4 regions of the Yersinia hibernica genome follow, and region 1 is predicted to be linked to each of the others. Evidence: predicted binding sites of a transcription regulator. Region 1 holds the regulator's gene; each other region holds the start of a gene.

Region 1 (7,567 bases):
ACCGTGGTGTTGCTGACCATGTTGGGGTTTATTTAGGCAACGGAAAGTTTATTCAGTCCCCACGAACCGGTGAAGAAATTCGCATTAGCATGATGGATAATGACTATTGGCAAGATCATTATGTCGGCGCTCGCCGTGTCGTAACACCGAAAACCATCCGCTAATCGCATCACCACACCCGATAGGCTTATCGGGTGCCATTCCCCATTAATCTGTGTGGTTATACCTGTTATTCCTGCCGAAAGTTGTTAAAATTAATACCCACAACAAAAATACAACAATTACGATTTTAACCGCCCCTCACCTTTCTTAGCGCTGGCTAATGATTGAATTTGAGGAGCAAACACCCTGAGCAACCCCGAAAGGAGAGCGCGATGTCTTTTGAATTACCGGCATTACCTTATGCACAAAATGCACTGGAACCGCACATTTCTGCTGAAACGCTGGAATACCATTACGGCAAGCACCACAACACCTATGTGGTCAACCTCAATAATCTGATTAAAGATACCGAATTTGCGGGTAAAACCCTGGAAGAGATAGTCAAAACCTCCAGTGGTGGCATCTTTAATAATGCGGCCCAAGTCTGGAATCACACCTTTTACTGGCACTGTTTGTCACCCAATGGGGGCGGCGAACCGACAGGCAAAATTGCCGCTGCCATTCAGCAATCTTTCGGTTCTTTCGCTGAATTTAAAGCACAATTTACTGATGCCGCAGTGAAAAACTTTGGTGCGGGCTGGACGTGGCTGGTCAAAAAAGCGGATGGCTCCCTAGCCATTGTCAGTACATCAAATGCAGCAACACCGCTGACGACCCAAGATAAGCCGCTGTTGACGGTGGATGTATGGGAACACGCTTATTATATTGATTATCGTAATGCGCGACCAAAATACCTGGAGAACTTCTGGGCTTTGGTTAACTGGTCTTTTGTTGAGCAGAATTTAGCTTAATCGCGGCGCAATAATTAAGGGCGGGTAAACCGCCCTACTTATCACCGGCATGCAGGTGAATTAATTCATTACCGCCACGAAGCTAAAGACAATAATCATTGCCAGCGCACCAACAGTGGTAATTAGCGACATCTTCAGATTGGTATCCATAAAAACTCCTCAGCCGGTTAATTTTAGTAGGGAAAAGGCACACAATGAGTGCGTCAAATCATTTTCCCACAGTTAGGGAAAAAAATCTTGTGCTCATTACGCACTTTATAACATTGATTAGCGCTTCCACTTTTCCTCCAGATCAGACAAAATTCGCAGTTCATAACTGCATACTGACTAATAACATCCAATAAATAGGCTCAGACCACCATCTGACTTCGCTCGCCAGCCCACTATCGTGTTGCTGTCTGAGCGGTATTCGAGTCATGCAGGCAAACGATTAACATAATACTTACCTGCTGTAACAGGTGAGCTTAGGAGTCATTTTTTCTATGGCAACGATTAAAGATGTGGCCAAACACGCGGGTGTGTCCACCACCACCGTTTCGCACGTTATCAATAAAACTCGTTTCGTCGCCGAAAATACCAAGGCCGCTGTGTGGGCGGCCATTAAAGAGCTGCATTATTCACCCAGCGCGGTGGCCCGTAGCTTGAAAGTCAATCACACCAAATCCATTGGCTTATTGGCGACATCCAGTGAAGCACCCTATTTTGCTGAAGTGATCGAGGCAGTTGAAAATAGCTGTTATAGCCAAGGTTACACCCTCATTTTATGTAACTCACATAATAATCTGGATAAACAAAAAGCCTATTTGGCCATGCTGGCACAAAAACGTGTCGATGGATTATTGGTGATGTGTTCTGAATATCCGGAACAATTACTGGGAATGTTGGAAGATTATCGCAATATCCCTATGGTGGTGATGGACTGGGGCACTGCTCGTGGCGATTTTACCGACTCGATTATTGATAATGCTTTCGAAGGCGGCTATTTAGCCGGTCGTTATCTTATCGAGCGCGGTCACCGCGATATTGGCGCTATTCCTGGTCAATTATCGCGTAATACCGGGGGGGGCCGCCATCAGGGCTTTTTGAAAGCCCTGGAAGAAGCCAATATTCCATTACGTGATGAGTGGGTGGTGCAAGGCGATTTTGAGCCGGAGTCTGGTTATAAGGCTATGCACCAAATTCTGACACAAAAACATCGTCCGACGGCCGTGTTCTGTGGTGGCGATATTATGGCAATGGGCGCAATATGTGCTGCGGATGAACTGGGCCTGCGAGTGCCACAAGATATTTCAGTGATCGGGTATGATAATGTGCGCAATGCCCGCTATTTCTCACCGGCGCTGACCACCATTCATCAACCCAAAGAGAGATTGGGTGAAATGGCTTTTGCCATGTTACTCGACCGTATTGTCAGTAAACGCGAAGACCCGCAAACCATTGAAGTCCATCCGAAACTGATAGAGCGCCGCTCTGTTGCTGATGGCCCCTATCGCGATTATCGCCGTTAAGCTTCCCCTGCCGGTAGCCCCACAGGTTACCGGCAGCTCATCCTGCCGCTCCCGGCGTGCCATCATTATCATCTTTTAGCCACTCATCATTTAGCGTGACACTGTCACCCAGATAATCCAGCATCCATGCTAAGGCTGGGGAATGATTATGCTGCTCCCAGGTCAAACAACACGGGCTGTCCGGCAGGGGCTCTGTCAGTGTTAATGCCGCCAATTTTCCTTGTTGAATCAATGGTGACACCATATGGGCCGGAACCATTCCGATACATAACCCTTCACACAAGCAGTCTATTCCCGTCGCCCAATCCGGTGCGACTAACCGCTGCTGATTATCCAATGTCCAGGTATCCCGTTTAGGTAAATTTCGCGCGGTATCCTCCAGGCACAAAGAGGGATAAGGCCGCAGCTGGTCATCATTAATAGGCCCGGTTAATTGGGCTAAAGGATGATTGACACTGACCACACAATGCCAGCTCAAAAAACCCATGTCACGAAACACAAACCGCCCACCCACCGGGATAGCACGTGTTGCCCCAATAGCCATATCAGCTTGCCCATCCACCAGTGCATCCCAGACGCCGTTAAACACTTCATAACGCACCCGCAATTCGATATCCGGGAAATGACGATAAAAATCCTGCACTAAACGGCGACTGCGCTGTGGTTTGACGATTTTATCAATCACAATATTTAATTGCCCGCGCCAACCATTCGCGACTTGCTGGCACTGACGGCGTGTGTCATTCATTTTTTTGATAACATCGCGGGCTTCTTTGATAAAAACTCTGCCTGCCTCCGTCAATTCTACGTCGCGATGACGCCGCGTAAATAAAGAGACCGCCAGCCACTCCTCTAATTGTCGTACAGTATAACTGACCGCGGACGGCACCCGGTGCAATTCTTGAGCGGCGGCACTGAAACTCCCGGTGCGAGCGACCGCATCCACCACATCCAATGAATATTCTGACCACATGTTTTTTTGCCTCAGCGAAACGCAATAGTGACTATCAAATTTTTTGATAGCATGTCGCAAATATTACCGTTTCACAACCGAATATCTCTGCGGCTAGAATGCCCCCCGCACTAAATTCCTAATGATAAAATGGCTAAAAGTAGTCAATCACCTGCAAAAAAATGATAAAGAGAAATAAAGAATGAAAACGTCTGCAAGTTTCATGTTCTACCTTGCCGGTTTAAGCATGTTGGGATACCTGGCGACCGATATGTATTTACCCGCCTTTGGTGCCATGCAACAAGAGTTACAAACCTCCGCCGGCTCTATCAGTGCCAGTCTCAGCATTTTTCTCGCCGGTTTTGCTATCGCCCAGCTTATCTGGGGGCCAGTCTCGGACAAATTAGGCCGTAAACCCGTGTTGTTAGCAGGGTTGGGTTTATTTGCTCTGGGTTGTCTGGGAATTTTATGGGTTGAAACGGCAACACAGTTACTGATCCTGCGCTTTATTCAGGCAATCGGAGTCTGTTCTGCCGCCGTGAGTTGGCAAGCATTAGTCGTAGACCGTTATCGCGACGGCAAGGCCAACCGGGTATTTGCGACCATTATGCCGTTGGTGGCACTATCCCCTGCGCTGGCCCCATTGCTCGGCGCATGGTTATTAAACCACTTCAGTTGGCGGTCAATTTTTGTGGTTTTATTGATAACGACATTGCTATTACTGATCCCAACCGCATTGCTGAAAGAACGGAAAAAAACCACGCCAAACCCTGCGACCCAAAGCAAAAGTGCCATGAGCTTCTGGCAATTGCTGAAATTCCCGGCGTTTAGCGGCAACGTGATGATGTTCGCGGCCTGCAGCGCAGGATTTTTCGCCTGGCTAACAGGATCACCGTTTATTTTAGGTGATATGGGCTATAGCCCGAATATTATTGGTTTGAGTTATGTCCCGCAGACATTAGCTTTCCTGTTGGGTGGATTTGGTTGCCGCAGTGCGCTGAGCCGGATTAAGGGTAATACACTGCTGCCGTGGCTACTGAGCGGTTATGCTATCAGCATGATTGCGCTTTATCTGATAGCCACCTTGACCACACCAACACTGGTTACCCTACTTATTCCTTTCTGCTTAATGGCGCTTGTGAATGGTGCCTGCTACCCTATTATCGTGGCAAATGCATTAATGCCCTTTCCAGCGAATACAGGCAAAGCCGCAGCACTGCAAAATACGCTGCAACTGGGCTTGTGTTTTATTGCGAGCATGATGGTGTCGGCCTATATCAGCCAACCCTTACTCGCAACCGTGACCGTCATGCTCTCGACGGTCATTTTGGCGGCATTGGGTTATGGCATTCATTGCTACGCGTTAAGGAAAGAAAAAAGCCATACTAACAATAATGACTATAATTGCGCGGAGTCATAATTCCCAATAGAAATAGTCACTAAGGCGCATCAATGCCGGGTACGATTTATTATTGAGAAAGCATCCCGGCAAGCCTATACTCGATTTAACCGATTAGAATACCATTAAAAAAAAGCATTATCTTAAGCACTTTCTGGATGCGTGGATTGCGTCACATTTACACTTATGGATGAGTCACCCTAAACCCAAGCGTAATTAGGGTATCTTCTTAATCTTCCTCTTTTACTCAACGTTATTGAGGTTGCAGCCAGGCAGTAAGCGAATGACAGATGGGTTAAACCCATGTTGCTCAGCGCTTAGATTGGCACTCTGAATGAGAGCCGCAAACACCACTGCGACGTCAAGTACAAAGGGTATATCCGTAATGGATACCAGACACCAACTTTATTGGTATGTATTCGCGTGTGTCATTTAGTTACGCGGGTCATAAGTCAGAAGAAAGTGATGGAGAAGCTATGAGTTCATCCTGTATAGAAGACCAGAGTATTCAAGAAAACCCGTGGTTTCGCATTGTTCAAGAAATGCTGAACCGGGCTGATATTGAAGTCAATGGCTCACGCCCCTTCGACATTAGAGTTAATAACCCAGACTTCTTTAAGCGGGTATTACAAGAAGGATCTTTGGCATTAGGTGAAAGTTATATGGATGGCTGGTGGGAATGTGACCGGCTGGATATTTTCTTCCAACGGGTTCTCAGAGCTGGCTTAGAGAATCAACTGCCCCACCATCTCAAAGATACTTTACGCATTGGCGCGGCCCGCCTTATCAATTTGCAGTCCAAGAAAAGAGCCTGGATTGTCGGTAAAGAACATTACGACCTGGGTAATGATCTGTTCAGCCTCATACTTGACCCGAATATGCAATATTCTTGCGCTTATTGGAAAGACGCGACCACACTGGAGCAAGCTCAGATAAACAAATTGCAGATGATCTGTGAGAAACTGCAATTAGCGCCGGGTATGAAGTTACTCGATATTGGTTGTGGCTGGGGTGGCCTTGCCGCTTATGCCGCCCGCCATTTCGGGGTGTCTGTCACCGGTGTGACAATTTCAGCTGAACAGCAAAAATTAGCGCAAAAACGTTGTGAAGGCTTGGATGTTACGATTCTATTGCAGGATTACCGAGATCTAAATGAGCAATTTGATCGTATTGTCTCAGTCGGCATGTTCGAACATGTCGGGCCTAAAAACTATCGCACCTATTTCGATGTGGTTAACCGCAATTTGAAGCCCGACGGATTATTCTTGTTACATACCATCGGGGCGAATCGCACTGATTTGAGTGTTGACCCATGGATTGATAAATATATTTTCCCTAATGGTTGTCTGCCCTCGGTGAAACATATTGCTCAAGCCAGCGAACCTTATTTCATTATGGAAGACTGGCATAATTTTGGCGCTGATTATGACCGAACACTGATGGCATGGTACGAACGTTTCCAAGCCGCATGGCCGACTTTAGCTGAGAATTACTCGCCGCGATTTGAGCGGATGTTTAGCTATTATCTGAATGCCTGTGCAGGCGCATTTCGCGCCAGAGATATACAGTTGTGGCAAGTATTATTCAGCCCAAATGGCGTCGAAGGTGGAATTCGCGTTCCGCGTTAATCTGTTAAAACTCAATATATTAAAAGCAGGAGGAATATCCCCCTGCTTTTTATTATTCTATTCCCGCACCGCTTTTTCAGCAGCCACTGCTGCTTGAGCAATATCGCGTTGCGCCAAGACGCGCTCAACGGTATCCACCACCGCCTGCGTTTGTGGGTCTATTTCGATATTTACCCGATGCCCCAGACGCTTTTTCCCCAAGGTGGTTCGCGCCAGTGTTTCTGGAATCAAATGTACGCAAAAACGGTTGCCCACCACTTCACCGATGGTCAGGCTGATACCATCAATACCGATAAAACCTTTGTGTAATACATATTTCATCAAATCAACATTTGGCATCCGGAACCAGATCTGGCGGTTATTCTCTGATGTGTATATTTTGGCTATTTCAGCAGTACAAATAATGTGACCGGACATAAGATGACCGCCAATTTCATCACTAAACTTAGCCGCCCGCTCCAGATTAACCACGTCACCAACTTTAATATCCCCCAAATTGGTAATGCGCAGCGTTTCCTTCATTAAATCAAAACTGATGCGATTTCCGTCAACTGCTGTCACTGTTAAACAGCAGCCATTGTGGGCAACAGAAGCACCCAAGGCTAATTCAGCTAACATCTCACTTGGCATTTCTACCACATGGGTGCGGAAGTTAGATTTCTCATCAATGGCAACCACTGGCGCGGTGCCTTGAACAATACCGGTAAACATACGCCATGCCTCTTATCTGTTATCTAAAGAAAATATCATTACGCCAATTTTGCCTCAGAAGATAAGGAAAACCAAACCACTTAGATGAAAAAGGCACTTCCGTGGTATTTCATTGATTAAGCTTGGCGAGTCGGTACAATCTTACTTCGCTTTCCCGCTATTTTATTTATCTCTCGGTAATTCGTCGCAATATACCCAATAGATATCAAAGTACAGGTAGGCGGCAAGCAAACACCTCTCGCTGAATTTACATAAGTGAATGATTCGAGTCCGTAAGCGCAGCCAACACACCTATAATTTGAGCGATGAAGGGTATTAATTAGAAAGGTGCATACGTGCAGAAGTATATTGTCGAAGCGCGTAGCTTATTGGCTCTCGCTATTCCTGTTGTTATCGCGCAATTGTCCCAAACAGCC
Region 2 (7,567 bases), 370 kb from region 1:
ACCGCCCAGACCTGCATGGACACTGGCAGTGCCGGTATAAGCAAACAAGTTAAGAAAATCTTTACCCTGACTCATTTTGCCCAGCATTTGACGAGCAATGCGGTGGTCAAGGAACAAACCGGTATCAAGGTAATCAGTTAGGTTAACCCATAGCTTGGCATTATATTCACTCACCAGCAGGAACTCGCCTTTCTGGGCTAATTTCTCGTATTGGCTTTTCCCTTTCTGACGTTCGCGAGTTTTCAACACCAACTGATTGGATGGCAAATTCAGCACAGCCAAAGTGGCATTAATCACATCAAACAGGCGCTGACGCGCTTTTTGGGCATCAATCGTCTTCGGCGGCGCATATTCCTGCACGACAACCTTGCTACCATAACGGTCGACTGCCACGTTGTAATCCGGCAAATCGGCATCATACAAACGGTAACATTCAATGCCCTGCTGCTTAGCCCACTTATCCAGCTTTTTCACATTCTTACGCAGGCGATTGGCATAATCTTCCGCCACCTGAACACCCGCAGCACCTTGTGCATTAGCCGCTAACTGGTAGTTTTTCTGCACACAATCCAATGGGCCATTTTTAGCTTTGAATTCGCGCTCAGCACGTAACTGCAAGCAGCTGAGCAATTCAGGCGATGCGCTGAACAGTGACAAACGCCAGCCACCGAATGCCGTTTTCATGATGCGCCCAAGCATATTGTGCAGTGCAATCAGCGCAGGTTCACTTTCCAACCGCTCACCATAAGGCGGGTTACTGATAACTGTCCCCACCGGCCCTTCGGGTAATGGATTCACCAGCTTACTGACGTCATTAGCATTAAAGGTAATCAGTTCTGATACCCCGGCACGGCGCGCATTGGCCCGCGCCATCTCAATAACCCGGCGATCAATATCTGCCCCAAAGAAGCGAGACGCTGTTTCTTGCAAACCACGACGCGCACGAACTTGCGCTTCAGCCGTCAATTCGCGCCACAGCGCTTCGTTAAACGCACTCCAGGCGGTAAAGCCCCAATGCGCACGATGCAGACCCGGAGCCCGGTCAGAGGCCATCATCGCAGCTTCAATCAGCAACGTACCGGAACCACACATCGGGTCAACCATCGGGGTACCCAGCTGCCAACCCGAACGTTGGATAATCGCTGCCGCCAGATTTTCTTTTAGTGGCGCTTGCCCCGTCAGATCACGATAACCGCGCTGATGTAGCCCCTCACCACTGAGGTCAAGTGCTACACTGGCCATATCCCGTTGCAGGAACACATTCACCCGGATATCTGGCTGCTGTTTAGCTACCGTCGGGCGCTGATCCAGTTTGCGGGTAAAGCTATCCACGATGGCATCTTTGACTTTTAATGCCCCATACTGGCTATTGCGGATTTCATCATTCACACCGCTAAAATGTACGGCGAAAGTTTTATCTACCCCAAAGATTGACGGCCAATCAATGGCTTGCACCCCAAGATACAAGTCTAAGTCACTGTAAACTTTGAATTCGTTGAGCGGTAACAAAATGCGTGAAGCCAATCGGCTCCACAACAGGCTTTGGTACATGAGTCGATCGTCGCCCTGAAAATGTACCCCACCCTGCACTATTTTACAGTCGTGAGCGCCCAGCGCTTCGAGTTCGCTTTTTAACAGTTCTTCCAGTCCACGCGCCGTGCTGGCAAACAGAGAGTTCATATCGCACTATCACCAAAAAGAAAATTGTTGCGCATTATAGCTAATCCCAGCAGCTTGTCATAAAGTTGCTCCCTCTAATTTAATACTCGCACGGAGGTAATGGTGATTACCCTCTCCCGGCTCTATGTTCATCCGGTAAAATCTATGCGTGGCTTGCAGCTTTCTCATGCCCAAGTCAGCAGCAGCGGGTTAGCCTTTGACCGCGTATTTATGATTACTGAGCCAGATGGCACTTTCATTACCGCGCGCCAATATCCGAAGATGGTGATGTTTACCCCCGCGTTAATGTCAGATGGTTTATATCTCACCGCCCCCGATGGCGAGAGTGCCAATATCCGCTTTAATGATTTTTTAGCCAATGCTGCCCCAACTGAAGTTTGGGGAAATCATTTTACCGCGCTAATTGCGCCTGCTGCTATCAACAACTGGCTAAGCGGCTATTTTCAGCGAGAAGTACAATTGCGCTGGCTCGGGACAGAATTAACCCGGCGGGTAAAACCCATGCCGGAAATTCCGCTGTCATTTGCAGATGGCTTCCCTTATTTATTGATAAATGAAGCTTCATTTAAAGAATTGCAGCAACGCTGCCCCGGCAGTATTAAGTTGGAACAGTTTCGTCCTAATTTAGTCGTGACAGGGGCCAGTGCATTTGCAGAAGACAGTTGGCAGGTTATCCGCGTGGGCGATATTACCTTTGATTTGGTCAAACCATGCAGTCGCTGCGTATTAACCACGGTTAGCATTGAGCGTGGGCGGAAGCATCCAACTGGCGAACCATTGCAAACACTGCAAACATTCCGAACTGCTGAGAATGGTGATATCGATTTTGGCCAGAATATGGTGGCCAGGAACAGTGGAATTATTCGGGTTGGGGATGAAGTGGAAATTTTGTCAACCAAACCGCCACGCCCCTATAGTACCGGTGCCGTGGTTGAGAGCTTAGCCGCGCCACAAGACCAATCGAAAACGTTGTCTATTGAATATAATGGCATCCGCTTTAATGGTAATAACCAGCAGGTATTATTAGAACAACTGGAGCAACAAAATATCCGTATTCCTTACTCCTGTCGGGCAGGAATATGCGGCAGTTGCAGAATTACCTTAATCAATGGTGATGTCTCACCTTTAAAACAGAGTGCTATAGGTAATGACGGGACGATTCTTTGTTGCAGTTGTATACCTAAAGGGGATATTACTCTCAGCGGCAAATAAGAGAGCCCCGGCTCACTGACATCAGTTAGGCAGCTAATACAGCTGTTGCTTGAAAGATAATGGATATTACATCGCCCGGTCGTAAGCTGGCGCGGTGTATGTCTGTTCAATGACTAGCGGCAGCAAACGGTCATTCATTATCTTTATCGCGTCACCCAATACTAACTGACGCCCGGCTAATATCACCTGAGATTGTGCCAATAAACACAAACTTGCAGATTCACCCGATTCAACCACCAACAAACTAATATCTTCACCGCTATCTAATACGGTTACTGTCGCCAGTTCAGCATTCTGTGGCAACCAAGTTTTTGGCTGTTGTGCAAAATACCAGCTTTTAGGCATTAATGGTTTTAGAAAACGAAATGCAACCAAAGCATTTAATATCAATTCTGAACGTTGCTCATGGCCCATTTTAATTTGGCGGCATTGATCTTCAAATTCAAAATAAAGCGCAGCATCATCAACACAAAATGCACTCTCATCAAACGCATCAGGAGTTAACATTTTAGACGGGAAACGCGAGCGAAATATCATACCATTAGCTAAATCCAACATGAGTCGGTCATGTTCGGTATCAAAATACCAACGCCATTTGTCATCCGGTTTAATCCGCATATTTTATCCTTCCCACTCTGCCGCCAACATCATTGGCTCAATGACCAAGAGTTTCACTCGCCAAATGAGACTAAATTCATATAAGGTTTTTGATGTATATTTAATCTATAGGAACAAAATATAGACGAGCTGGGGGAATAAATAAACCCCCAAGCAAGTAAAGAAGATAAATAATTAGATATGAGTAATGATATTCTTAATCAAACGTGGGCCGTGGAAGATAAATCCAGAATAAATTTGAATCAATGAAGCACCCGCGGCCATTTTTTCACGAGCAGCAGTAACTGAGTCAATTCCACCTACACCGATAATAGGTAAGCGGCCTTGCAGTTCTTGTGATAAGCGGCGAATCACTTCAGTGCTGCGTAATTGTAATGGTCGGCCACTTAATCCACCGGCTTGCTCGCAATAATTTAATCCCTGAATAAGAGAACGGTCTAAAGTTGTATTAGTGGCAATAACACCATCTATATTATGACGAACCAAACTGTCCGCTATTTGGATCAATTCTTCTTCTGTAAGATCTGGTGCGATCTTTACCGCCACCGGAACATACTTATGATGCCGCTGATGTAATTCAGTTTGCTTATTTTTAATTGCGGCTAACAAATCATCCAGTGCTTCACCATACTGAAGAGATCTTAACCCAGGAGTATTTGGCGATGAAATATTAATCGCGATATATCCAGCATATGGATAAACTTTATCCATACAAATCAAGTAATCTTCTTTGCCTTGTTCTACCGGAGTATCTTTATTCTTACCAATATTAATGCCTAAAATACCGCCAAAATGTGATTTTTTGACGTTATCAATTAAGTTATCAACCCCATGATTATTAAATCCCATACGATTGATCAAACCTTCAGCCTCGACGATCCGAAACAATCTTGGTTTATCATTCCCTGACTGTGGCCGTGGCGTTACCGTGCCGACCTCAATAAAGCCAAACCCCATGGCCCCAAGAGCATCAATACACTCACCGTCTTTATCCAAACCAGCAGCCAAACCTAATGGATTTTTAAATGACAGGCCCATACAACTTACCGGCTTGGTCGGCACTGATTGGCTAACCAAAAATTGAAGTGGTGTGCCGGTAACCCGTTTTAGCTGACGAAAAGTGAATTCATGGGCACGTTCTGGATCAAGCTGAAAGAGTGCTTTTTTGACAAGTGGGTAATACATGTTATCTCCTGAGCGAGCGGTGACTAGCCGTTGATGCGGGAATGGTAAATTCATCTTTCAGGAAAGTAAACGTTTGCGAAGTAAAGCCATGCAAAGACCCGACTTTCTAAAGTTACCGCGGTGTTAATAATTATCATGACAAAAAAATAGAGGGCCGTTATGCCCCCTATTATTTAAACAATAATGTCTGCAAATTATTTATTTTTGCAGACAGGCGAGTTAGGCCGCTAATGCTTTGGTTATCTTCTCGTACAAGTCACCAGATAAATTATCCAATGTTTTCAATTGCTCCAGAGCCTGCCGCATCAAAGCCTGACGCCCTGAATCATATCGCTTCAAACGAATTAATGGTTCAATCAAGCGAGCAGCAACTTGTGGGTTACGGGTATTCAAATCACTGAGTATTTCTACTAGGAATTGATAACCGCTGCCGTCCGCAGCATGGAATGCTGCCGGATTACCGGAAGCAAAACTACCAATCAACGAACGGGTACGATTTGGGTTACTCAAGCTAAATGCCGAGTGTTTCAGCAATCCACGCACTTGTGCCAAAACATCTGCCGCCGGGCTGGTTGCTTGCAGAGCAAACCATTTATCCATCACCAAACCATCATGGTTCCAGCGCACATCAAAGGCTGCCAGCAATTCATCACAGCAAGGGAGTTGTGCAGCAACAGCGGCTGCCAATGCCGCCAACGAGTCCGTCATATTATCAGCTTGGTGATATTGGGAAGAGACAAGCTTATTTGCAAACTCCACATCACCAAACGCCAAATAACTCAGGCATGTATTGCGTAATGCTCGCTTAGCGATATCGCTGTGCTCAATTCGATATTCTGGAGTTATATTTGCTACATAGACGGCTAATAATTCATCAGCCAATTCATTTGCCAAACAACGGGTAATGGCTTCATGTACTGCGCTGATTGCTAGCGGATCAATAGTCGCAAACAGCTCCGCAATTTCATTTTCCGACGGCAATGTCAGAATTTGTGCTGCCAGGGCAGGATCAAGATTTTCATCAAGCAATATTGCACGGAAAGCATCGGCCACATGACTAGGTAAACTCAGGGGCTGTTTCTGTTGATATTTAGCAACATTGAGTTTGATATATGTTGCCAGCAGACTTTGTGCCGCATCCCAACGCGAGAATTCATTGCGGGCATGCTGCATCAAGAAAGTGAGCTGCTGGTCACTGTAGGTGTAATCCAATTTAACTGGCGCAGAGAATTCGCGTAGTAGAGACGGGATAGGCGGGTGCTCAACATTATCAAAGGTGAAAGTCTGCTCAAGCTCTGTCACATTCAGAACATGGTGAACCGGTAAACCGTTTCTCTGTAATGCAATTACATTACCTTTGCCGTCATACAGCTCAATATCCAATGGGATATGCAGTGGCAGTTTTTCCGGCTGGTCAGCGGTGGGTAATGTTTTTTGGCTAACATGTAGATGATATTGCTGCTTTTCAGCATCATAATCGTCACGGACAGTCAGTATTGGTGTGCCAGATTGGCTATACCAGCGGCGGAATAAAGACAAATCGACATTAGAGGCATCTTCCATTGCCTGTACAAAGTCATCACAGGTCGCGGCACTGCCATCATGGCGCTCAAAATAGAGTTGCATGCCAGCCTGGAATTGCTGCTCCCCCAGTAAAGTATGCATCATCCTGATCACCTCTGACCCTTTTTCGTACACGGTCAAGGTATAGAAGTTATTCATCTCAATGACTTTATCTGGACGAATAGCGTGAGCCATCGGGCTGGCATCTTCGGCAAACTGTGCCGCCCGCATCACCCGGACGTTTTCTATGCGATTAACCGCACGCGAACCTAAATCAGAGCTAAATTCTTGGTCTCTGAATACCGTCAGTCCTTCTTTCAGGCTTAATTGGAACCAATCACGGCAAGTAACGCGGTTACCTGTCCAGTTATGGAAATATTCATGGCCAATAACAGCTTCAATATTTAGATAATCTTTATCTGTCGCCGTTTCTGCTTTTGCCAAAACATATTTTGAGTTGAATACGTTCAGCCCTTTATTTTCCATGGCCCCCATATTGAAGAAATCAACCGCCACAATCATATAAATGTCGAGGTCATATTCCAGGCCAAAACGGGTTTCATCCCATTTCATGGCGTTCTTCAATGAGGTCATTGCCCAATCGGCGCGATCCAGATTACCGCGATCAACAAAAAGCTCCAGCGCGACTTCGCGGCCAGAGCGAGTAATGAACTTATCGCGTAAGACATCAAAATCACCCGCAACTAATGCAAATAGATAACAAGGTTTCGGGAACGGGTCTTCCCATTTAACCCAATGGCGACCATCAGCCAAAATCCCCTGATCCACACGGTTCCCGTTGGAAAGTAAATAAGGGTAAAGTGACTTATCGGCAACAATGCGAGTTGTAAAACGCGCCAATACATCAGGGCGGTCGAGATAATAAGTAATATGACGGAAACCTTCGGCTTCACATTGTGTACAAAGTGCATCACCGGAAAGATATAAGCCCTCAAGTGCACTATTCGTTGCAGGGTGAATTTCATTGACGATTGTCAGTGTAAAATGCGCAGGTAATTGCTCAATAACCAGTGAGTTGCTTTGTAAATGATAATGTGGCCATGCTCGCCCATCAACGCTGATACTAATAAGCGTTAAATCTTCACCGTCCAAAACCAGCGGTGTCACGTCTGCTGTTTGACGTTTTACCTTACTAACCGCCGTTACCGTCGTTTTTTGTGCATTAAGGGCAAAATCCAGATCGATATCGGTGATAGTGTAATCCGGCGATTTATAATCGTGGCGGTATTTAGCTTGCGGCTGTTGTGTCATAAAAACCCTTTTGACGTCATCAGTGAATATGATTATC
Region 3 (7,567 bases), 1.7 Mb from region 1:
ATAAATTCAAACCGTTATTTAAAAAGCCGAGGATTAATGCGCCGATCAGGGTGCCAACAATCCGCCCTTTTCCCCCAGCAAGGCTGGTACCGCCCAAGACAACAGCGGCGATGGCATCCAGTTCATAACCGGTACCGGCAGTCGGTTGTGCTGATGATAAGCGGGCCACTTCAATAATCCCCGCCAATGCCGCTAACAATCCACAGAGTGAATAAACAATAATTTTAACTTTATCAACACTAATACCAGAGAGGCGTGTTGCGGACTCATTCCCCCCCAGCGCATAGATATAACGGCCCAAGCGCGTGTGATGCAGCATGTACCAGGCCGCAATAAAGACTATTGCCATCAGCCAGATAGGGGTTGGCACACCCAATGGGCGGCCAATACCGAACCAACCAAAAGTGTCTGCCACATCAGTAAAACCGGTATTTATCGGGCTACCATTGGTATAAACCATGGTGACACCGCGCAACAACAGCATCATGACCAGAGTGGCAATAAAGGCCTGCACTTTGCCTTTAGCAACAATCACCCCGGTGATGCCGCCGATAAACGCCCCCAGTGCCAGTGCAGCAGCAACAGCAACCAGGGCATTGACTTCCAACCCGACAATTGAGGCCGCCACCGCGCCAGTCAGAGCCAGTAATGACCCCACCGACAGATCAATACCGGAGGTCAGGATAACCAGCGTCATCCCAACGGCCATAATGGCGTTGACGGAAGTCTGCTGGAGAATGTTAAACATGTTATTAAGGGTAAAAAAGTTCGGACTGAGTGACGAAACCACCGCAATCAGCACCAATAGCGCAATCAGTGATTTTTGTTCTAACAACCATTCTTTACTGAACCAGCGCTTGGTCTGGAGAGTTTGGGAACTCATATCTGATTACTCCTACTCGGCTCTATACTGTATTGCTTGCCGACGGCAGCTGCCATCAACACTTCTTGGGTCGCCTGCTCAATCGAGAATTCGCCACTGAGCTGGCCTTCGTGCATGACAAGAATGCGGTCACTCATACCCAGCACTTCCGGCATTTCCGAGGAAACCAGAATGATGCTCAGCCCTTCTTGTTTAAATTGATTAATTAACTGATAAATTTCTTTTTTGGCCCCGACATCCACACCGCGCGTCGGTTCATCAAGAATCAACACTTTCGGCCGAGTCATTAAACCGCGGGCGATAGCGACTTTCTGCTGATTACCACCGGATAACAAACCAATTGGTTGTTCCATGGAAGGCGTTTTGATATTAAATAAACGAATGAAATCCGCCACCGCAATCTGTTCATCAGCATGTTTGAGTGAACCGCCGCAGTGACTGAAATAACGTAATGCCGTCAAAGACATATTCTCTTTGACCGACATGCCGAGCACTAAGCCATCGCGTTTACGGTCTTCGGAAATATACACAATGCCGTTTGCCAAACCATCCTGCGGGGAATGCGTCACCACTTCACGGCCATCCAATATCACAAAGCCAGATTGACGCGGCAAAGCACCATAGATAATTTTCATCAACTCAGTACGGCCCGCGCCCATCAAGCCCGCGACGCCCAAAATCTCACCACTGTAGAGTGTGAAACTAACATTTTTCACCCCAGGGCCGCATAACTGTTTGACCTGCAAACGCTTTTCGCCACGCGGTAAATTCAGTCGCGGATATTGTTCTTCCAATTTGCGGCCAACCATCATCTCAATCAATGAGTTTTCCGTCAGCGTATTGACCGGTTTTTCGGCGATAAACTGCCCATCACGAAACACGGTGACATCATCGCAAATCTCAAAGATCTCTTTTAAGCGGTGGGAGATATAAACAATGCCGCGCCCTTGCGCTTTCAACTCTTTAATAACATTGAATAAAGAGGCGGTTTCGGTATCGGTCAGTGCATCAGTTGGCTCATCCATGATGATAACTTTGGATTCAAAGCTCAGCACTTTGGCGATTTCCACCATTTGCTGATCACCAATGGACAGCTCGCCCACCAGCCGATGGCTGCTGTAGCTGATATTCAGACGCGCCAGCAATAAATCGGCTTCGGCATACATTTTTTGCCAATCAATGCCACCAAAACGATTAACAAACTCGCGGCCTAAAAAGATATTTTCGGCGATAGTTAACTGCGGGATCAGGTTAAGTTCCTGATGAATAATGCCAATCCCCGCTTCCTGCGAGTCTTTCGGGCCATTAAACACCACTTCTTTCCCCAAGAAATGCTGGCTGCCGGCATCTTTACTGTAGATGCCAGTCAGCACTTTCATCATGGTCGATTTTCCAGCCCCATTTTCGCCTACCAGTGCCATCACCCTGCCAGGGTAGACACTCAGCGCAGCGCCGGAGAGTGCTTTGACGCCGGGAAAGGCTTTATCAATCCCTTTCAGTTGCAGCAAAGGTTGCATAAATGCCTCAGAAAGTTACGCCAGAGCAGAGAATGATGTTAGCAAAGGGGGAACATTCCCCGCTACGAATCACTGCCCGGCTTTGTTTGGTTTGCTCTTTAAAAGCTTCATGGCTGATATAGTGCAAAGCAATTTGGTTTCCCTGGTGTTGCTCAAGTTGTGTCAGTTGGGCGAGTAACGTTTCATGGAGTTGCGGGTTATTTTGAATAATTTCCTGCGCCAAGTAAGCACTCTCAACCTGCATTTCTTGCACTACCACCTCAAAAACCTGGAGGAACCCAGGGACACCTTGTGTCAATGCCAAATCAATACGTGTGGTGGTTGCCGGTATCGGCAGCCCCGCATCACCTATCACCAGCTGATCGGTATGACCCAGTCGAGAGATAACAGCGGAAATATCAGAATTCAGTAATGCGCCTTTTTTCATTTTTTACTCCAACAGCGAAACGTTTCGCTGATACTGAGTTTAGAAAAATGACGGCAGAAGGCAACCCCAATTTGATGAAATTGTGATCGCCATCGAAACGTTTCGCTGAACAAAGAAAAAATCAGGATACTAAAGCATTAGAGCTATGGAGACTCTCTGACAGGGAGATAATCAATGTAAAAAAGGCCGTCAATCATAACGGCCTTCCTGGTTAAATCTCGACTTGCGTCCCGAGCTCAATAACTCGGTTAGGCGGGATCTCAAACTGATCAGCTGCGCGCAGCGCATTACGGCTGAGCGCAATGAACAGCTTACCGCGCAAGAACAGATACCACGGCCGTTTGGTTAGCATCAGTGACTCGTGGGACATAAAGAATGAAGTCTCCATCATCTGGCAGGGCAAGCCCTCCAACCCACAGCGATGGAAAATCTCCTCCACATTCGGCGTTTCACGCCAACCATAACTGGCGACCACCCGCCAGAATGTCGGCGAAAGTTGCTCAATAGTCACCCGATTAACATTATGAACATACGGCGCATCTTCAGTTCGCAGTGTCAACAGCACAACCCGCTCATGTAATACTTTGTTATGTTTAAGATTATGCAGTAATGCAAACGGAATGACATTCATTGCCCTCGACATATACACCGCAGTGCCGGAAACGCGCACCGGCGGTGATTTTTCCAGTGAGGCAATCATAGCCTCCAGTGAATTACCGTGTTCATGCATACTGCGCAGCAAGCTGAAACGCTCACTTTTCCACGTGGTCATGATGATAAACATCACCAGGCCCAATGACAGTGGCAACCAACCGCCGGAGAACAATTTCAGTGCATTGGCGGAGAACATCGGTACATCAATAATCAGCAATGTCACCAGCAATAAATAGACAAAAAAGCGATTCCAGTGCCAATTTTTCAGTGCCACTGTGCAGAACAAAATACTGGTGATGACCATCGTACCCGTCACGGCAATACCGTAAGCTGCGGCCAAATTACTGGAGCGCTCAAAGCCAACAATCACCAATACCACCGCCAAATACAGTGTCCAGTTAATCACTGGGATATATATCTGGCCCGATTCCATTTCTGAAGTATGAATAATGCGCATCGGCGGCAAATAACCTAAACGAACTGCCTGACGAGTTAGCGAAAATACGCCAGAAATGACAGCTTGTGAGGCAATAACAGTTGCCAGTGTTGCCAGAATTAAAAGTGGAATCAGTGCCCAGTCAGGGGCTAATAGGAAGAAAGGGTTTTTAATGGCTTCGGGATTTTTCAGTAATAACGCGCCCTGGCCAAAATAATTCAGCACCAATGACGGCAAAACCACCGTGAACCACGCCAACCGAATAGGAAATTTACCAAAGTGCCCCATATCCGCATATAAGGCTTCTACCCCAGTAATAGCTAAAACCACCGCGCCAAGGGCAAAGAACGAAACAGACTTATATTCCGAGAAAAAGCTTATTGCCCATTTAGGATTCAGTGCAGCCAGCACTTCTGGATTGGCGATAATACTGCGCAAACCGAGCAGCGCTAGGGTCAGGAACCAAACCAACATCACTGGGGCAAACAATTTACCCACACTGCCGGTACCGTGTTTTTGAATAACAAACAGCAGGGTTAATACCGCAATAGAGCAGGGGACAATATAAGGATCAAGGGCAGGAGCAGCAATTTCCAGCCCCTCAATGGCCGACATAACCGATATTGCCGGTGTAATGACCACCTCGCCATAAAAGAAGCTGCCACCAATTAATCCGAGGATAACCAAAATAGAAGTTGCTCTGGAAGAGGTATTACGCCCCGCCAAAGACATTAATGTTAAAATCCCCCCTTCACCGGCGTTATCCGCGCGCATGACATAGGTCAGATATTTAACTGAGACAATCAGAATTAACATCCAGAAAATCAGTGATAAAAAGCCGAATACCACATCAGGGCGGACATCAAAACCATAATGACCAGAAAAACACTCTCTCAAGGTATAGAGTGGGCTGGTACCAATATCACCGTAAACTACCCCGATTGCTGCCAGGGTTACCGCCGATAAAGATTGTTTTTTATGTTCTGTGCTCATAATTGAATTCTTTTTGCTAGAACATCCATAAGCTGATATGTGTGTTAAAGAACCGCAATCACCGGTTCGATATTCTTATACACGCCACCAAAAGGCGCACAGTATGCACCATTTCAATAGATTGCCTACTCTTAAATCAAGCAACCCAAAGAGTGAAAATAGATCGACTACAAATAGCCAATGATATAAAAATATTACTAATCAACAGTCTATCCTATTGAGAAAAACAGGCCACACCACTAAGAAAAAGAGGATTTATTCCCCCGAGCAGGTAAAAATTCATCAACTAACGGAACATATAGAGCAATTATGGCGCAATCATCACAATTAGCTGAAAGAATCTCCCGCTTGAGCACCGCCCTTGAAAATGGTCTGTATGAAAGACAGGAAGCTATCCGTTTGTGTTTGTTGGCCGCACTCAGTGGGGAGAGTGTCTTTTTACTCGGCCCGCCGGGGATTGCTAAAAGCCTGATTGCCCGCCGATTAAAATTTGCTTTCCGTAATGCGCGGGCTTTTGAATATCTAATGACCCGTTTTTCTACGCCGGAAGAAGTCTTTGGCCCACTGTCAATTCAGGCCTTAAAAGAAGAAGGGCGCTATCAGCGTATGACCAGTGGTTACTTACCAGAAGCTGAAATCGTTTTTCTGGATGAAATCTGGAAAGCCGGCCCGGCTATTTTAAATACCTTACTCACCGCCATTAATGAAAGACGTTTTCGTAATGGTGATCGGGAAGACAGTATCCCAATGCGCTTGTTGGTGACCGCCTCTAATGAATTGCCCGATGCAGACAGCAGCTTGGAAGCACTTTATGACCGAATGCTAATCCGGTTATGGCTGGATCGCGTACAAGAAAAACAGAATTTCCGCTCTTTACTCCTCAGCCGACAAAGTGAAAATCATAATCCGGTGGCTGAAAATCTCAGCATCAGCGATGAAGAGTTTTATCAGTGGCAGCCCTTGATAGACAAAATAGCACTGCCGGAGAGCTGTTTTGAGCTTATTTTTCAGTTACGCCAGCAGCTCAGCGCGCAAGAACACGCGCCGTATGTCTCTGATAGGCGTTGGAAAAAAGCCTTGCGCTTACTGCAAGCCAGTGCCTTTTTTAGTGGGCGCGATGAAATAGCCCCTATCGACTTAATCTTGTTAAAAGATTGCTTATGGCATGACCTAAGTTCGCTAAAGTTGCTGCAACAACAGCTTGAACAGCTGCTAACTGAGCAAGGATATCAGCAGCAAAGTCTGTTAATGAAGCTCCAACATATCAATGGCCAATGGTTACAGCACCAACAACAACAAAGTGACCACCAAGCACTGACCGTGATGAAACAAAGCGGAATGTTCAGCCGTAAACCACAATATTCCCTACCAGACCATCTTACTGACAGCACCCTGACACTGTTGCTGCAAAAACCGCTTAATTTGCATGATATTCAGGTCAATCATCTGCAAATAGAAAAAGAAGCCCTATCTCAATGGTTGAATAAGGGGGGAGTTTTACGCGCCAAATTAAATGGGGTCGGTAATGCCCAATCTATTGATGCCGAAATTGACGAGCAACTGCATATCACCGTGCTGGATATGAGCCGCCAGCCATCCATACTGTCACAACCCGGCATTTCCATAGCCAGTGTGCCGCCCGAGCTGCTGGTGGCATTGGCAGAATTGGAAAATAGCCTGGTCGAGAAACGCCGTTTATTCAATCAGCATCAGCCTTGCTTATTCACCCCCTCCTCTTGGTTAGCGAAAATAGAAGCCAGTTTGTTGCAGGTGGCGGAACAAGTGAAACAGCTACAACAAAAACTGCGCGGTCATTAATCAATGCTCAGCCTGGCAACCCTGGATTTACTGCTGTCAATAAGTGAAAGTGAACTTATTGAAGAGATGGTAGTAGGATTACTGGTATCACCGCAGCTGGCGGTATTCTTTGAAAAATTCCCGCGCATTAAACGGGCATTAATGAAAGATATCCCCGGCTGGAAGCAAAATTTGCAACAGCGTATTCGTGAGGCGAAAGCCCCCGCCGGGTTGGCACATGAGTTTGCCTTATATCAACAGAGTCTGTTGGAGACCAGCCCGCAGTTTTATGCCCATATCCCCGAGATTGTGGCGCAGTTACAACACAGCCACTCACCCTTTGCTGCCCAAGCAAAAATGTTACTCCAAGCCGCTGATTTAGAAAATAATCCCCAAGCCGGTGATAGCTTTCAAACCCTATTTTTACAGCGCTGGCGGGTCAGTCTGACCTTACAAACCATCACAATCCATCATCAATTACTTGAGCAAGAACGCGAACAACTTTTGGCTGAGTTACAGCAGCGATTAGCCCTCAGTGGCGCGCTGGAACCTATTTTGGCCACCAATGATGGTGCCGCAGGGCGGCTTTGGGATATGAGTCAGGGCCATTTGCAGCGCGGTGATTATCAATTATTGCTGCAATATGGCGATTTCCTGCAGCAACAGCCGGAATTACAGCAATTAGCAGAGCAACTTGGCCGCAGCCGCAGCGCCAAAGCACAACCCACGCCCGATGCCCGCTATGAACCTTACACCGTCATGGTTCGCCAACCTGATACTGTGCCAGAAGAAGTTAGTGGTATTCATCAGAGCAATGATATTTTGCGCTTACTACCGGCTGAGTTAGTTATGCTGGGCAT
Region 4 (7,567 bases), 1.6 Mb from region 1:
AACCGAGCTGGAAGAGCTAGGTTTTGAAGCGCTCTACCCCAATCGCTACCGCGTCATTAAAGAAGTGGTGAAAGCCGCGCGCGGTAACCGCAAAGAGATGATTCAGAAAATCTTGGCGGAAATTGAAGGGCGCCTGACAGAAGCAGGCATACCTTGCCGTGTCAGTGGTCGAGAAAAGCATCTTTATTCTATCTATTGCAAGATGAACCTGAAAGAGCAGCGTTTTCACTCCATCATGGACATCTATGCTTTTCGGGTTATCGTTAAAGAAGTCGATACATGCTATCGCGTGTTGGGGCAAGCTCACAGCCTGTATAAACCCCGCCCAGGCCGCGTAAAAGACTATATTGCCATCCCTAAGGCTAACGGCTATCAATCGTTGCATACCTCATTAATCGGCCCTCATGGGGTTCCGGTCGAGGTGCAAATCCGTACTGAAGATATGGATCAGATGGCCGAAATGGGGGTTGCCGCACACTGGGCTTATAAAGAGCAAGGTGAATCCGGCACCACCGCACAGATCCGCGCCCAGCGCTGGATGCAAAGCTTGCTGGAATTACAGCAAAGTGCGGGTAGCTCATTTGAATTTATTGAAAGTGTAAAATCTGATTTATTCCCTGATGAGATTTACGTTTTCACCCCGGAGGGGCGGATTGTTGAATTACCTGCCGGCGCAACACCGGTCGATTTTGCTTATGCCGTGCATACCGATATTGGCCATGCCTGCGTAGGTGCTCGAGTTGACCGCCAGCCCTATCCGCTTTCTCAGTCACTGAGTAGTGGCCAAACTGTTGAAATAATTACTGCTCCAGGTGCACGGCCAAATGCCGCTTGGCTGAATTTTGTTGTCAGCTCGAAAGCGCGTGCCAAAATTCGCCAATTACTGAAAAACCTTAAACGTGATGAATCGGTCAGCCTTGGCCGTCGGTTATTGAATCATGCATTAGGTAATGGTCGAAAACTATCTGATATTTCTGAAGAAAATATCAAGCATGAACTGGATCGCATGAAGCTGGCTACGCTGGATGATTTGCTCGCAGAGATTGGCCTGGGTAATGCCATGAGTGTGGTGGTGGCTAAAAACTTGTTGGGTGACCCCTCCACGCTAGCAACTTCTGGCACCCGTAATCTATCAATTAAAGGTGCTGATGGCGTCCTGATTACCTTTGCCAAGTGCTGCCGTCCGATTCCGGGTGATCCAATCATTGCCCATATCAGCCCGGGCAAAGGTTTGGTTATCCATCACGAATCTTGCCGTAATATCCGTGGCTACCAAAAAGAGCCAGAGAAGTTTATGGCCGTTGAATGGGATCAAGAGACTGAGCAAGAGTTTATTGCCGAAATTAAGGTCGATATGTTCAACCAGCAAGGTGCTTTGGCAAATCTGACCGCAGCAATTAATGCGGCCGAATCTAATATTCAGAGCCTGAATACTGAAGAAAAAGATGGCCGGGTATACAGCGCCTTTATTCGCCTGACTACTCGTGACCGAGTCCATCTGGCTAACATTATGCGTAAAATTCGTATCATGCCGGATGTGGTCAAAGTCAGCCGTAACCGTAATTAACGCCTATGAATCCTCAACGCTATGCGCGGATTTGTGAAATGCTTGCGACCAGGCAGCCGGACCTAACTGTCTGTCTGGAGCAAGTTCATAAGCCTCATAATGTCTCTGCGATTATTCGTACTGCTGATGCCGTCGGTATTCATCAAATTCATGCCATTTGGCCTACCCCTGAAATGTACATGCGGCTCGCCGCCGCTGCCGGTAGCAATAGTTGGGTTCAGGTAAAGACACACCCCCATATTACCGATGCCATTACGCATCTGAAATCGCAAGGTATGCAAATACTCGCGACTCATCTGTCTGATAAGGCAGTTGATTTTCGTGAAGTCGACTATACCCGCCCAACCTGTATTTTAATGGGGCAAGAAAAAACCGGCATATCGGAAGCAGCCTTGGCCATGGCTGATAAAGACATCATTATTCCGATGATCGGGATGGTGCAATCCTTGAATGTTTCAGTCGCCTCCGCACTCATTTTATATGAAGCACAGCGCCAGCGGCAGAATGCTGGGATGTATCAGCGAGTACAAAGTGTTTTGTCTGAAAATGAGCAACAGCGGCTATTATTTGAAGGCGGCTACCCCGTGCTGGCGCAAGTAGCTAAACGTAAAGGGCTTTCTCGGCCTCATATTGATGATCAAGGCCAGGTTATTGCTGATGCACAATGGTGGTCTGCCATGCAATCCACGGAGTCTTAGATGAAAGGCCGTCTACTGGATGCCGTACCCCTCAGTACCCTTTCCGGTGTCGGCGCAAGTCAGGCTGGGAAACTGGCGAAAATGGGTCTGGAGACAATTCAAGATCTGCTGCTCCACCTGCCATTACGTTACGAAGACCGCACCCAGCTATACCGAATTGGCGATCTATTACCCGGCATTGCGGTCACGGTTGAAGGTGAAGTTCTTCGGTCAGATATTAGTTTTGGCCGTCGCCGTATGATGACTTGTCAAATCAGCGATGGCAGCGGTGTCCTCACGCTGCGCTTTTTCAACTTCAATGCCGCGATGAAAAACAGCTTGTCTCCGGGCAAGCATGTGATTGCCTATGGCGAAGCTAAGCGAGGCAATACTGGCCCCGAAATCATTCACCCGGAATATCGAGTGCATGGAGAAAATATTGGTGTTGAATTACAAGAGTCACTGACACCCGTTTATCCCACAACGGAAGGCATTCGGCAGGCAACCCTACGCAAGCTCATCGATCAAGCTCTGGCAATGTTAGACGGCAGTGTTATTGCCGAATTGCTGCCGATTGAGTTAAGTCGCTCACTGATCAGCCTGCCAGAAGCTATTCATACACTGCATCGCCCACCAGCAGACATTCAACTCGCCGATTTAGAACAGGGCAAACACCCAGCACAGCGACGGCTGATTATGGAAGAGCTACTGGCCCATAATCTCAGCATGTTGGCGGTCAGGGCCGGAGCACAAAGCTATCGGGCGCTCGCTCTGTTGCCCGAAGAACAGCTTAAACAGCGCTTTCTTGCGGCACTGCCCTTCACGCCAACCCGCGCTCAACAACGGGTAGTGGCAGAAATCGAGCAAGATATGACCCACAATTTCCCCATGATGCGGTTGATTCAAGGGGATGTGGGTTCCGGCAAAACCTTGGTGGCCGCACTGGCGGCACTGCGCGCGATTGCCCATGGTAAACAGGTCGCGCTGATGGCCCCGACTGAATTATTGGCCGAGCAACATGCCAGTACTTTCCGTCAATGGCTGGAACCATTAGGTTTGGAAGTCGGTTGGCTGGCCGGAAAACAGAAAGGCAAAGCACGCCAGGCACAGCAAGAAGCTGTCGCCAGTGGTCGAGTATCAATGGTCGTTGGTACTCACGCCATGTTTCAGGAGCAAGTGCAATTTTCTGGGCTGGCACTGGTTATTATTGATGAACAGCATCGTTTCGGTGTTCACCAGCGGCTCGCATTATGGGAAAAGGGCGAGGAGCAAGGTTTCCATCCGCACCAGTTGATCATGACCGCGACTCCCATCCCCCGAACTTTGGCCATGACGGCCTATGCTGACCTTGATACCTCAGTGATTGATGAATTACCGCCAGGAAGAACGCCGGTGACGACGGTAGCTATTCCTGATACCCGCCGCAGTGATGTTATTCAGCGGGTCAAAAATGCCTGTCTGGAAGAGGGGCGGCAAGCTTATTGGGTCTGCACCTTGATTGAAGAATCTGAGCTGTTAGAGGCCCAAGCGGCCGAAGTAACCTGTGAAGAGCTGAGAGCTTTGCTGCCGGAAATCAAAGTCGGCTTGGTTCATGGCCGGATGAAAGGGCCGGAAAAACAGTCGGTTATGCAGGCTTTCAAACAAGGTGAATTGCAATTGTTGGTGGCCACTACGGTGATTGAAGTTGGGGTTGATGTTCCCAATGCCAGTTTGATGATAATTGATAATCCTGAGCGATTAGGCTTAGCGCAACTGCATCAATTACGCGGCCGCGTTGGCCGTGGTGCCGTCGCGTCACATTGTGTGCTGCTCTATAAAACCCCCCTCAGCAAAACAGCGCAAATGCGTTTGCAAGTGCTGCGTGACAGCAATGACGGCTTTGTTATTGCTCAGCGGGATTTAGAAATACGTGGGCCCGGTGAACTCTTGGGAACACGCCAAACCGGCAGTGCCGAGTTTAAAGTGGCGGATTTACTGCGCGACCAAGCCATGATTCCAGAAGTACAGCGCGTCGCTCGCCATCTGCATCAGCAATATCCCGAGCACGCTCGGGCATTGATCGAGCGCTGGCTACCAGAACGCGCGCGCTACACTAATGCTTAATCAATAAGGGGCGGATATCGCCGCCCCAAAAACCATTACCCCACGACTGCGGGGAAAATTGGTAGTAATAAGTACAGCTTGATGACGATCACATTGACGATATCAATAAAGAATGCCCCGACCATCGGCACCACCAAGAAGGCTAAATGTGATGGGCCGAAACGATCAGTAATGGCCTGCATATTGGCAATCGCGGTCGGCGTCGCGCCTAAACCGAAGCCACAATGCCCCGCCGCCAAGACTGCCGCATCATAGTTTTTGCCCATCAACCGATAAGTGACGAAAATAGCGTACAGCGCCATCGCCAGGGCCTGTACTGATAGAATCACCAGCATCGGCAAGGCCAGTGAAGCCAACTCCCACAGTTTTAGACTCATCAGCGCCATTGCCAAAAACAGTGACAAACTGACATTTCCCAGCACGGAGACGGCGCGGTCAAAAACTTTATAAAAACCAATTGCCGACAATGTGTTACTGAGAATAACCCCGATGAATAACACACAAACAAAAGTTGGCAATTCAAACATAGTGCCTTGCAACCAACCCGCAACGACTTGGCCCGCCATCAGGCAAATAGCGATCATAGCAATGGTTTCGACCAATACTAATGAGGTTATCATGCGGCCAGCAGAAGGTTTTTCAAACGCAGACGGCACTTCGCTGTCCTCTGGGGTGCCATTCGGTGTGGAAGAGTGTTTGACCAAATAGCGAGCAACCGGGCCACCAATCAGCCCCCCCAAAACCAGACCGAATGTCGCACATGCCATGGCAACTTCCGTCGCATTTTCAAAGCCATAGCGTTCAATGAACACTTTACTCCATGCAGCACCTGTACCGTGCCCACCTGATAGCGTAATTGAGCCCGCCAATAAGCCCATTAGCGGATCCAACCCCATCAGTTTCGCGAGGGCGATACCTATCGCGTTTTGCATCAGTAGCAAGCCGACAACCACAAAGACAAACACACTGAGGGCCTTGCCACCCGCCCGTAAACTGGCCAAGTTGGCATTCAGACCAATAGTTGCGAAGAATGCCATCATCAAAGGGTCTTTTAAAGACATATCAAAGATGATTTCCCAACCAAGGGTCTTTTGCATCAGCAGCATAAGAAAAGCCACCAACAACCCACCGGCAACCGGTTCAGGAATAGTGTACTTTTTCAGAAAAGGGACAGTTTGTACGAGTTTTCGGCCTAACAATAAAACCAGACAGGCCGCGACTAGCGTGCCATAGGTATCGAGATGAAACATCTTGGTACTCCATGCGATTGAAATATATAATAAAAATATGACGTTAGACAGTTCCTTAATAAACGCCAAAGCAGTAAGAGGGGTGATTAGAAAAAAAAATGTCTCTAATTACAAGTTTAGTAAAAGAAAAACATGCAGCCGTACCAGACAGAAATATTTAAAAAAATGCAGCGCAACCGATTGCTTTTGTGAAGCGGATCATTAAAATGCCCTCTTTGCCGATCCGGGAATGCCACGCCATGTCTACGCAATCCGCCGAACTTGATGCGCCACAGCAAGTCACAACTCGCCCCAGTGAATTAATTTATCGTTTAGAAGATCGCCCGCCACTCACCCAAACTCTGTTTGCTGCATGCCAACACTTATTGGCTATGTTTGTCGCGGTGATAACACCCGGGCTGCTGATTTGTCAGGCGCTGGGGCTGCCAGCGGAAGATACCCAGCGTATTATTAGCATGTCACTGTTTGCCTCCGGCCTCGCATCTCTCCTGCAAATCAAAACCTGGGGGCCGGTTGGCTCGGGTCTGTTATCCATTCAGGGCACCAGTTTCAACTTCGTTTCTCCGCTGATTATGGGCGGATTGGCATTGAAAAATGGTGGAGCAGATATCCCAACCATGATGGCGGCCTTGTTCGGAACTTTGATGGTCGCGTCCTGCACTGAAATTATACTTTCCCGTTTCTTACATCTGGCGCGCCGCATTATCACCCCACTGGTATCCGGTATTGTGGTGATGATTATCGGCCTGTCATTGATTCAAGTTGGGCTGACATCTATTGGTGGCGGTTATGGCGCAATGAGCGACCATACTTTTGGCTCACCTAAAAATCTCTTATTGGCCGGCGCTGTGTTGTTGGTGATTATTTTACTCAACCGCCAACGGAACCCATATTTGCGCGTCGCCTCACTGGTTATCGCCATGGCAGTCGGTTATCTGCTGGCCTGGGCACTGGGAATGCTGCCAGAAAGCCGTCCGGTGGTAGATACCGCGCTGATTACCATCCCCACGCCGCTGTACTATGGTTTATCTTTTGACTGGAACCTGCTGGTGCCGCTAATGCTTATCTTTATGGTGACCTCACTTGAGACCATTGGCGATATCACCGCAACCTCCGATGTTTCAGAACAACCCGTTCATGGCCCGTTATATATGAAACGCCTGAAAGGTGGGGTGCTGGCAAATGGTTTGAACTCCATGCTATCAGCGGTGTTTAACACTTTCCCTAACTCCTGCTTTGGTCAGAATAATGGCGTCATTCAATTGACCGGTGTTGCCAGCCGCTATGTCGGTTTTGTTGTCGCGCTGATGCTGATTGCGCTGGGCTTGTTCCCTGCAGTCGCTGGATTTGTACAACATATTCCAGAACCGGTGCTGGGGGGGGCAACTCTGGTGATGTTCGGGACGATTGCCGCTTCTGGTGTGCGTATCGTGTCACGCGAAACCCTTAACCGCCGCGCAATTATGATTATGGCTTTATCATTGGCAGTCGGTATGGGTGTCGCGCAGCAGCCATTGATTCTGCAATTTGCACCTGACTGGGTGAAAACCCTGCTTTCTTCCGGGATAGCGGCGGGCGGTATTACTGCCATCGTGCTTAACTTACTCTTCCCACAAGAAAAATAATTTTTTCGCTAATACGTCGCTGAAATGGCCGGTCGTAAACGATACCGGCCATTTTTTTATGCGCTGATAACTGATTGTCTATTGAGCTAATGGACAATTTGCGGCATAAACAGGGTTCCGTATACAGACAGGTGTGGAAAAACCGGATGAAATTTCTCGGGAAAGTGCTGCTAACGTTATTACTGCTACTGGTGCTGTCTATTGTGCTGTGCTACGTACTGCTCCAGACTCGGTGGGCTGCCAGTTGGCTAAGCCATTGGATCAGTGATAACAGCGAATATCGCCTCTCTCTGGGGGAAATAGATCACTCGTGGTCGCAACCTGGGCAAATTAGTTTTACTGATG

What was found. The regulator PurR, encoded in region 1, represses purine synthesis genes. The targets are predictions, from matches to a motif close to CANGCAAACGTTTGCNTG.
Region 2: pyrD (quinone-dependent dihydroorotate dehydrogenase) is a predicted target of PurR. The motif match lies at 4,758-4,775, and genes of this name have one in related genera.
Region 3: rbsD (D-ribose pyranase) is a predicted target of PurR. The motif match lies at 2,840-2,857, and genes of this name have one in related genera.
Region 4: D5F51_RS00220 (nucleobase:cation symporter-2 family protein) is a predicted target of PurR. The motif match lies at 5,767-5,784, and genes of this name have one in related genera.

Annotation. Positions count from the first base shown of each region.
Region 1 covers NZ_CP032487.1:1,692,077-1,699,643, reverse strand. The annotation lists gene D5F51_RS08035 (C40 family peptidase) at 1-164, shown strand, start outside; gene sodB (superoxide dismutase [Fe]) at 375-953, shown strand; gene cydH (cytochrome bd-I oxidase subunit CydH) at 1,014-1,103, opposite strand; gene purR (HTH-type transcriptional repressor PurR) at 1,436-2,461, shown strand; gene punR (DNA-binding transcriptional activator PunR) at 2,499-3,434, opposite strand; gene punC (purine nucleoside transporter PunC) at 3,616-4,833, shown strand; gene cfa (cyclopropane fatty acyl phospholipid synthase) at 5,289-6,440, shown strand; gene D5F51_RS08000 (riboflavin synthase subunit alpha) at 6,498-7,151, opposite strand; gene D5F51_RS07995 (MATE family efflux transporter) at 7,487-7,567, shown strand, end outside.
Region 2 covers NZ_CP032487.1:1,325,190-1,332,756, reverse strand. The annotation lists gene rlmKL (bifunctional 23S rRNA (guanine(2069)-N(7))-methyltransferase RlmK/23S rRNA (guanine(2445)-N(2))-methyltransferase RlmL) at 1-1,680, opposite strand, end outside; gene D5F51_RS06165 (YcbX family protein) at 1,780-2,892, shown strand; gene D5F51_RS06160 (cell division protein ZapC) at 2,959-3,510, opposite strand; gene pyrD (quinone-dependent dihydroorotate dehydrogenase) at 3,685-4,695, opposite strand; gene pepN (aminopeptidase N) at 4,915-7,530, opposite strand.
Region 3 covers NZ_CP032487.1:7,368-14,934, reverse strand. The annotation lists gene rbsC (ribose ABC transporter permease) at 1-883, opposite strand, end outside; gene rbsA (ribose ABC transporter ATP-binding protein RbsA) at 880-2,400, opposite strand; gene rbsD (D-ribose pyranase) at 2,408-2,827, opposite strand; gene kup (low affinity potassium transporter Kup) at 3,039-4,910, opposite strand; gene ravA (ATPase RavA) at 5,220-6,728, shown strand; gene viaA (ATPase RavA stimulator ViaA) at 6,732-7,567, shown strand, end outside.
Region 4 covers NZ_CP032487.1:50,144-57,710, reverse strand. The annotation lists gene spoT (bifunctional GTP diphosphokinase/guanosine-3',5'-bis pyrophosphate 3'-pyrophosphohydrolase) at 1-1,567, shown strand, start outside; gene trmH (tRNA (guanosine(18)-2'-O)-methyltransferase TrmH) at 1,573-2,265, shown strand; gene recG (ATP-dependent DNA helicase RecG) at 2,266-4,347, shown strand; gene gltS (sodium/glutamate symporter) at 4,383-5,597, opposite strand; gene D5F51_RS00220 (nucleobase:cation symporter-2 family protein) at 5,837-7,222, shown strand; gene D5F51_RS00215 (AsmA family protein) at 7,369-7,567, shown strand, end outside.